Paracoccus pantotrophus: one gene and its partner. The protein of the gene in region 1 binds, or shares a complex with, the protein of each later gene. Links are inferred from orthologs where the notes say so. Each region holds a gene or a part of one and is shown on either strand. Other genes may lie near its edges. The genes, in order: carB and carA.

Region 1 (4,184 bases):
GTCTGGCGCTGTCGCTGCTCATCCTGCTTTGGGTCTTTGCGCTGGAGCTTTGGCATCTGATCGGCATCCTGCCGGTGATGACGGTCAACGATGCGGTGCTGGGGGTGCTGGCGCTGATCGACCTGAGCCTGGCGGCGAACCTTCTGCTGATCGTGATCTTTTCCGGCTACGAGAATTTCGTCAGCCGCATGGACCTGAGCGAACACGAGGACCGGCCGGAGTGGCAGGGCGAGGTGGATTTCTCGGCGCTGAAGCTGAAGCTGGTGGCCTCGATCGTGGCGATTTCGGGCATCCACCTGCTGAAGGTGTTCATGGATGTCGGCAAATATGCCCCTGAACAGATCCGCTGGATGGTGGTGATCCACCTGGTCTTCGTGGTCTCGGGCGTGCTGCTGGCGGCGATGGACTGGATCGCGAGCCATGGCAAGACGCTGAAGAAGGCCAAGGCGTCCCAGGCCTGAACCCTTGGGCCGGCTGCGCGGCCGCATGGGTATTGGGGGAACGAAGAAGGGCAGGGCGGCGCAGGATCGGCGCTGCCCCTTGCCATGGCCGCGGATTTTTGGCCGGGCGGGCGGCGCGGACCCTTGCGACTTCGCCCGCCATGGCTATAACCCCGGACGATTTATCAGCCGCTAGCCCTGGGGACCGCCATGCCGAAAAGAACCGATATCAAATCCATCCTGATCATCGGTGCCGGTCCCATCGTCATCGGCCAGGCCTGCGAATTCGACTATTCCGGCGCCCAGGCCTGCAAGGCGCTGCGTGAAGAGGGCTACCGGGTCATCCTGGTGAACTCGAACCCCGCCACGATCATGACCGATCCCGAGATGGCGGATGCGACCTATATCGAGCCGATCACCCCCGAGGTGGTCGAGAAGATCATCGCCAAGGAGCGGCCGGACGCGCTCTTGCCGACCATGGGCGGGCAGACCGGGCTGAACACCGCACTGGCGCTGGCCGACATGGGCGTGCTGAACCGCTACGGCGTCGAGCTGATCGGCGCGCAGCGCGCCGCCATCGAGATGGCCGAGGACCGCAAGCTGTTCCGCGAGGCCATGGACCGCATCGGCCTGGAGAACCCGCGCGCCACCATCGTCGCCGCGCCCAAGCATCCGAACGGCCGCTATGACATCGCGGCCGGGGTTTCGATGGCCATGGAGGCGCTGGAGGAGATCGGCCTGCCCGCCATCATCCGCCCCGCCTTCACCCTGGGCGGCACCGGCGGCGGCGTCGCCTATAACCGCGACGATTACGAGCGCATCGTGCGCTCGGGGCTGGAGGCCTCGCCGGTGGCGCAGGTGCTGGTGGACGAGAGCCTGCTGGGCTGGAAGGAATACGAGATGGAGGTCGTGCGCGACCGCGCCGACAATGCCATCATCGTCTGTTCCATCGAGAACGTCGATCCGATGGGCGTGCATACCGGCGATTCGATCACCGTCGCCCCGGCGCTGACCCTGACCGACCGCGAATACCAGCGCATGCGCAACGGTTCCATCGCCGTGTTGCGCGAGATCGGGGTCGAGACCGGCGGCTCGAACGTGCAATGGGCGATCAATCCCAAGGACGGCCGCATGGTGGTGATCGAGATGAACCCGCGCGTGTCGCGGTCCTCGGCGCTGGCCTCGAAGGCCACCGGCTTCCCCATCGCCAAGATCGCCGCCAAGCTGGCGGTGGGCTATACGCTGGACGAGCTGGACAACGACATCACCAAGGTCACGCCGGCGAGCTTCGAGCCCTCGATCGACTATGTCGTGACCAAGATCCCGCGCTTCGCCTTCGAGAAGTTTCCCGGCTCCAAGCCCGAGCTGACCACGGCGATGAAATCGGTGGGCGAGGTCATGGCCGTCGGTCGCAGCTTCCACGAATCGCTGCAAAAGGCGCTGACCTCGATGGAGAACGGGCTGACCGGGCTCGACGAGATCGAGATCCCCGGCGCGCCCGACAAGGCGGCCATCGTCAAGGCGATCAGCCAGCAGACCCCCGACCGGCTGCGCCTGATCGCCCAGGCCATGCGCCACGGGCTTTCCGACGACGAGATCCAGCACGCGACCAGTTTCGACCCCTGGTTCCTGGCCCGGCTGCGCGAGATCGTCGATGCCGAGGCCGGGGTCCGTGCCGAGGGCCTGCCCGAGGATGCCGAGGGCCTGCGGCGGCTGAAGATGATGGGCTTTACGGATGCCCGGCTGGCGAAGCTTTCCGGCAAGGCCGAGGCCGAGGTGCGCCAGGCCCGCCGCGCCCATGACCTGCACCCGGTCTTCAAGCGCATCGACACCTGCGCGGCCGAGTTCGAGGCCCAGACCCCCTATATGTATTCGACCTACGAAGCCCCGGCGATGGGCGACGTGGAAAACGAGGCCCGGCCCAGCGACCGCAAGAAGGTGGTGATCCTGGGCGGTGGCCCGAACCGCATCGGCCAGGGCATCGAGTTCGACTATTGCTGCTGCCATGCCTGTTTCGCGCTGACCAAGGCCGGCTACGAGACGATCATGGTCAACTGCAACCCCGAGACGGTCTCGACCGATTACGACACCTCGGACCGGCTGTATTTCGAGCCGCTGACGCTGGAGCATGTGCTGGAAATCCTGGCGGTCGAGCAGGAGAACGGCACGCTGCACGGCGTCATCGTCCAGTTCGGCGGCCAGACGCCGCTGAAGCTGGCCAATGCGCTGGAGGAGGAGGGCATCCCGATCCTCGGCACCACGCCCGACGCCATCGACCTGGCCGAGGACCGCGAGCGCTTCCAGAAGCTGCTCAACGACCTGGGGCTGAAGCAGCCGATCAACGGCATCGCCCATTCCGACGCCGAGGCCATCGAGATCGCGCAGCGCATCGGCTTCCCGCTGGTCATCCGCCCGTCCTATGTGCTTGGCGGCCGCGCGATGGAGATCGTGCGCGACATGGACCAGCTCAACCGCTATATCCGCGAGGCGGTGCAGGTTTCCGGCGACAGCCCGGTGCTTCTGGACAGCTATCTCTCGGGCGCCATCGAGGTCGATGTCGATGCGCTGTCCGACGGCAAGACCGTGCATGTCGCCGGCATCATGGAGCATATCGAGGAAGCGGGCGTGCATTCCGGCGACTCGGCCTGCTCGCTGCCGCCGCATACGCTGGATGCCGAGACCATCGCCGAGCTGAAGGTCCAGACCGAGGCGATGGCCCGCGCGCTGAACGTCGTCGGGCTGATGAACGTGCAATTCGCGCTGAAGGACGGCGCGATCTATGTGCTGGAAGTGAACCCGCGCGCCTCGCGCACCGTGCCCTTCGTCGCCAAGGCCACCGACAGCGCGATTGCGTCCATCGCCGCGCGGTTGATGGCGGGCGAGCCGATGTCGAACTTCCCCGCCCGCGCGGCCTATCCCGAGGGCGTCGGCCCCGACGATCCGCTGCCCTTTGCCGATCCGCTGACGCTGGCCGATCCGAACACGCCCTGGTTCTCGGTCAAGGAGGCGGTGCTGCCCTTTGCCCGTTTCCCCGGCGTCGATACGCTGCTTGGCCCGGAAATGCGTTCGACCGGCGAGGTCATGGGCTGGGACCGCAGCTTCCCGCGCGCCTTCCTCAAGGCGCAGATGGGGGCGGGGACGCAGCTGCCCGAGGCCGGGCTGGTCTTCGTCTCGGTCCGCGATGCCGACAAGACCGCCGAACTGGCCGAAGCGGCGCGCGAGCTGACCGCCATGGGCTTCAAGCTGGTCGCGACCCGCGGCACGGCCGAGTTCCTGCGCGGTGCGGGGGTCGAGACCGAATTGGTGAACAAGGTCTATGAGGGCCGCCCGAACATCGTGGACCGGCTGAAGAACGGCGAGATCGCCATGGTGCTGAACACCACCGAGGGCGCCCAGGCCATCGCCGATTCGCGCGAGATCCGCGCGGTCGCGCTGAACGACAAGATCCCCTATTACACGACCGCCGCCGGCAGCATCGCCGCGGTCGCGGCGATCAAGTCGCGCGGCGAAGGCGAAGTCGGGGTGAGGTCGCTTCAGGCCTAGCGCCGGGATGGGGTTGTTCGGGGGCCTCATGCTGCCCCCGGTTCCCTAACACGACCGCTGCCCGGCCTTTCCGGGCAGGAGTGCCGGTGGCCACTCGGCCAGCTTGCCGAGCGGGATCATGCGCGGCTCCGCAGCACAGATGCGGGATCGCGCGTTCGTCCAGGCCGGATCGGCAGGGGTGGCAAACCTTCGGCCTGGGCA
Region 2 (3,177 bases), on another replicon or contig:
GAAAGCCGCGCGCGACCTTGTGCAACTGGCCGGGCTCGGGGCGGTCCTCGGCGTCCCAGACGCCGATGATCGAGCCGCGGCAGAAGTTCAGCGCATAGTTCAGCGCCCGCGGCTTGGTGCGCACCGGCCCGTCGGGCACCTCGACCACGCGCAGCCAGCGCGGCAGCCGGACGCCACGCAGCGCCTCGCAGGTGACGCGGTCGGTCTCCTCGACCACGATCAGGATGTCCATCAACTCGCGCGGGTAGTCCAGCCGCGACAGCCGGCCGATCAGCTTTTCGGCGATATCGGCCTCGGCGAACAGCGGCACCATGACCGAGATCACCGGCAGCGGCGCCGTCATCTCGGGCTGCGGCCGGGCGCCGCGCGCCGGCTTTTGCAGGCGGTCCTGCCGGTGCCGGCGCAGGATGGCGGCAAAGGAGAACAGCTTCAGCGTGGCCGAGGCGACCAGCGTCAGCACCGCCCAGGCCGTCAGCAGCGCGATCACCGCAGCAGGCGCCAGCACCAGCCCCAGCGCCGCCGCCGCCATCAGGCCCAGGGCGATGCGGCCCAGGCGGCGCTCGTTGCGGGTGCGGCAACTTTCCTGGGCGGGCACGCGGGTTTCGGCCTGGCGGATCAGCGCGGTGCGGCGCAGGGCCAGGATCGCCTCGCGCGCGTCGTTTTCCGAACACAGCAGCATGCGCACCGCGCCGAAGCCCCTGGGCAGGCGGTCCTGCAATGCTTCGAAGCCTTCGGGCCGGGCGGTGGCGATGAAGGTGACACCGCCGACCCGGCGCCAGGGCACCGCGCCCTCGGCCAGGCAAAGCTGGGCGCCCATCGCGTCGACCAGCCGCGGATCGGGCGGCAGCGCCTTGAGGTCCAGCACGCTGGCGCGCCATTGCCGGGACAGGGCGCGCAGCAGCGCCTCTTCCCGCACCCAGCCGTTCGCCAGGAGGATCCCGCCCAGCCGCGCGGATTGGCGCTGGCGCATGACCAGGGCCTTGAGCAGGTCGCGCGGCTCGACCGCGCCGTCCTCGATCAGTATCTGGCCCAGCGGGCGCAGGTCGCGGGTCGCGATTACCGTGCCGGTCGTGGCGGGCGCGGCGTCCTCGGCCGGGGCGCCGGCAAGGGGCCAGATGAGGGCGGTGCGGGCCATAGGCGATTCCCGGTCTGGGTCGTTCCGACCCCCTCTCTGGCATGCAGAGGGTTAAGAACCGGTTAACCGCGGTCTGGCCCGTCCTTAGCCGGCGTTTCGATCAGCCGCGCCGGCTGCGCATCGCCTCGGTGAAACGCTCGAACAGATAGGCGCTGTCTTGGGGACCGGGGCTGGCCTCGGGATGGTATTGCACCGAGAAGACCGGCTTATCGGCCACGCGCAGCCCGCAGTTCGAGCCGTCGAACAGGCTGACATGGGTCTCGATCACGCCTGCGGGCAGGGTCTGGGCATCGACGGCGAAGCCGTGGTTCATCGAGGTGATCTCGACCTTGCCGGTTTCCACGTCCTTGACCGGGTGGTTCGCGCCGTGATGGCCGTGGTTCATCTTCACGGTATGGGCGCCAAGCGCCAGCGCCAGCATCTGGTGGCCCAGGCAGATACCAAAGATCGGCAGGTCGCGGTCCAGCAGTTCCCGGATCATCGGCACGGCATATTCGCCGGTTGCGGCCGGGTCGCCCGGACCGTTGGACAGGAACACGCCCTCGGGGTCATGCGCCAGCACCTCCTCGGCGGTGGCGGTGGCGGGCAGCACCGTCACCTCGGCGCCGCTTTGCGCCAGCGAGCGCAGGATATTGCGTTTCGCACCGTAATCGACGGCAACGACGCGGAAGGGCTTCTTTTCCTCGGACTGGCCGAAGCTGCCGGGCCAGGACCACAGCCCCTCGCTCCAGCGATAGCTTTGCCGGCAGCTGACCTCCTTGGCGAGGTCCAGGCCGACGATGCCCTTCCAGCCGCGCGCCTTGGCGACCATGGCGGCGATGTCGAAATTGCCCTCGGGGTCATGGGCCAGCACGACATGGGGCGAGCCCTGCTGGCGGATCGCGCGGGTCAGGCGGCGGGTATCGACGCCGCCGATACCGATGCGGCCGCGCCGGGTCATCCAGTCGATCAGGTCGGCGCTGGCGCGCCAGTTCGAGGGCTCGGTCGGATCCCATTTCACCACGATGCCCGAGGCAACGGGCTCGGGCGCCTCGTCGTCCTGTTCGGTCACGCCGGTATTGCCGATATGGGGGAAGGTGAAGGTCACGACCTGGCTGGCATAGGAGGGATCGGTCATGATCTCCTGATAGCCGGTCATCGCGGTATTGAAGACCAGTTCGGCCACCACTTCCCCGACCGCGCCGAAGCCCTGGCCGTGGAACACGGTGCCGTCGGCAAGCGCAAGACATGCGGTCGGTTTCTGGGGCATCGTCACTCTCCGGGTAAATCGGCGGGAACCTAGGTAAAGGGCGCAGGCGCGTCAAGGCGGGAACGGGCGGCATGCGGAACTTTGCGGCCGGGGCGGGGTTGAGCGCACGGCTTGACGGCGGGGGCGAAGCCGGGCACCACCCGGCGGAATACATTCAGCGAGGATCACATGGGACTGCGCGAACGCATTCTGGCCGATACGAAAGAGGCGATGAAAGCCAAGGACTCGGCGCGGCTCTCGACGCTGCGGCTGATCTCGGCCGCGATCAAGGACCGCGAGATCGCCGCCCGCGGCGAAGGCGGCGACGAGGCCGGGCTGGCCGAGGCCGACCTGACCGCCATCCTGTCCAAGATGGTCAAGCAGCGCCAGGAATCGGCCAAGGCCTATGAGGAGGGCGGCCGGCTGGAACTGGCCGAGCGCGAGCTGGAGGAGATCAAGGTGATCCAGTCCTACCTGCCGCGCCAGCTGGACGCCGAGGAAACCCGCGCCGCCATCGACAAGGCCATCGCCGAGCTGGGGGCCGAGTCGATCCGCGACATGGGCCGGGTCATGGCCGAGCTGCGCGCCCGCCATGCCGGCCAGATGGATTTCGGCGCCGTCGGGCCGATGGTCAAGGACCGGCTGATGAAGTGAGCTGATTCTCGGGCCTCACCGGGTCCGAGCATCGCCGCAGCTCCGCCGCGCATAGCTTTCGCGGCTCAAGGCTGATACAATTATTCTTCTGATGGGCAAAAGCTCGCGCGGCGCGCGGGTTTTTGTTTACAGTGGCCCCGACTCGCCGCCAAAGACGCGA

What was found.
Region 2: the proteins of carB (region 1) and carA are in contact, whole or in part, in a solved structure (PDB 1KEE), measured with the Escherichia coli proteins. The link is inferred for Paracoccus pantotrophus from one-to-one orthologs.

What each region holds. Positions count from the first base shown.
Region 1 is NZ_CP044423.1:1,179,496-1,183,679, reverse strand. Bases 310-4,183 are described here. They hold carB (carbamoyl-phosphate synthase large subunit), read left to right. Parts: upstream 310-650; coding sequence 651-3,983; downstream 3,984-4,183. Other genes in these bases: ESD82_RS05690 (TIGR00645 family protein), read left to right, coding at 310-461. Also shown: more of ESD82_RS05690, read left to right, coding at 1-309. UniProt on the Escherichia coli protein: Large subunit of the glutamine-dependent carbamoyl phosphate synthetase (CPSase).
Region 2 is NZ_CP044426.1:573,669-576,845, forward strand. What follows is about bases 311-3,177. They hold carA (glutamine-hydrolyzing carbamoyl-phosphate synthase small subunit), read right to left. Parts: upstream 2,385-3,177; coding sequence 1,236-2,384; downstream 311-1,235. Other genes in these bases: ESD82_RS13255 (glycosyltransferase), read right to left, coding at 311-1,135; ESD82_RS13265 (GatB/YqeY domain-containing protein), read left to right, coding at 2,553-3,017. Also shown: more of ESD82_RS13255, read right to left, coding at 1-310. UniProt on the Escherichia coli protein: Small subunit of the glutamine-dependent carbamoyl phosphate synthetase (CPSase).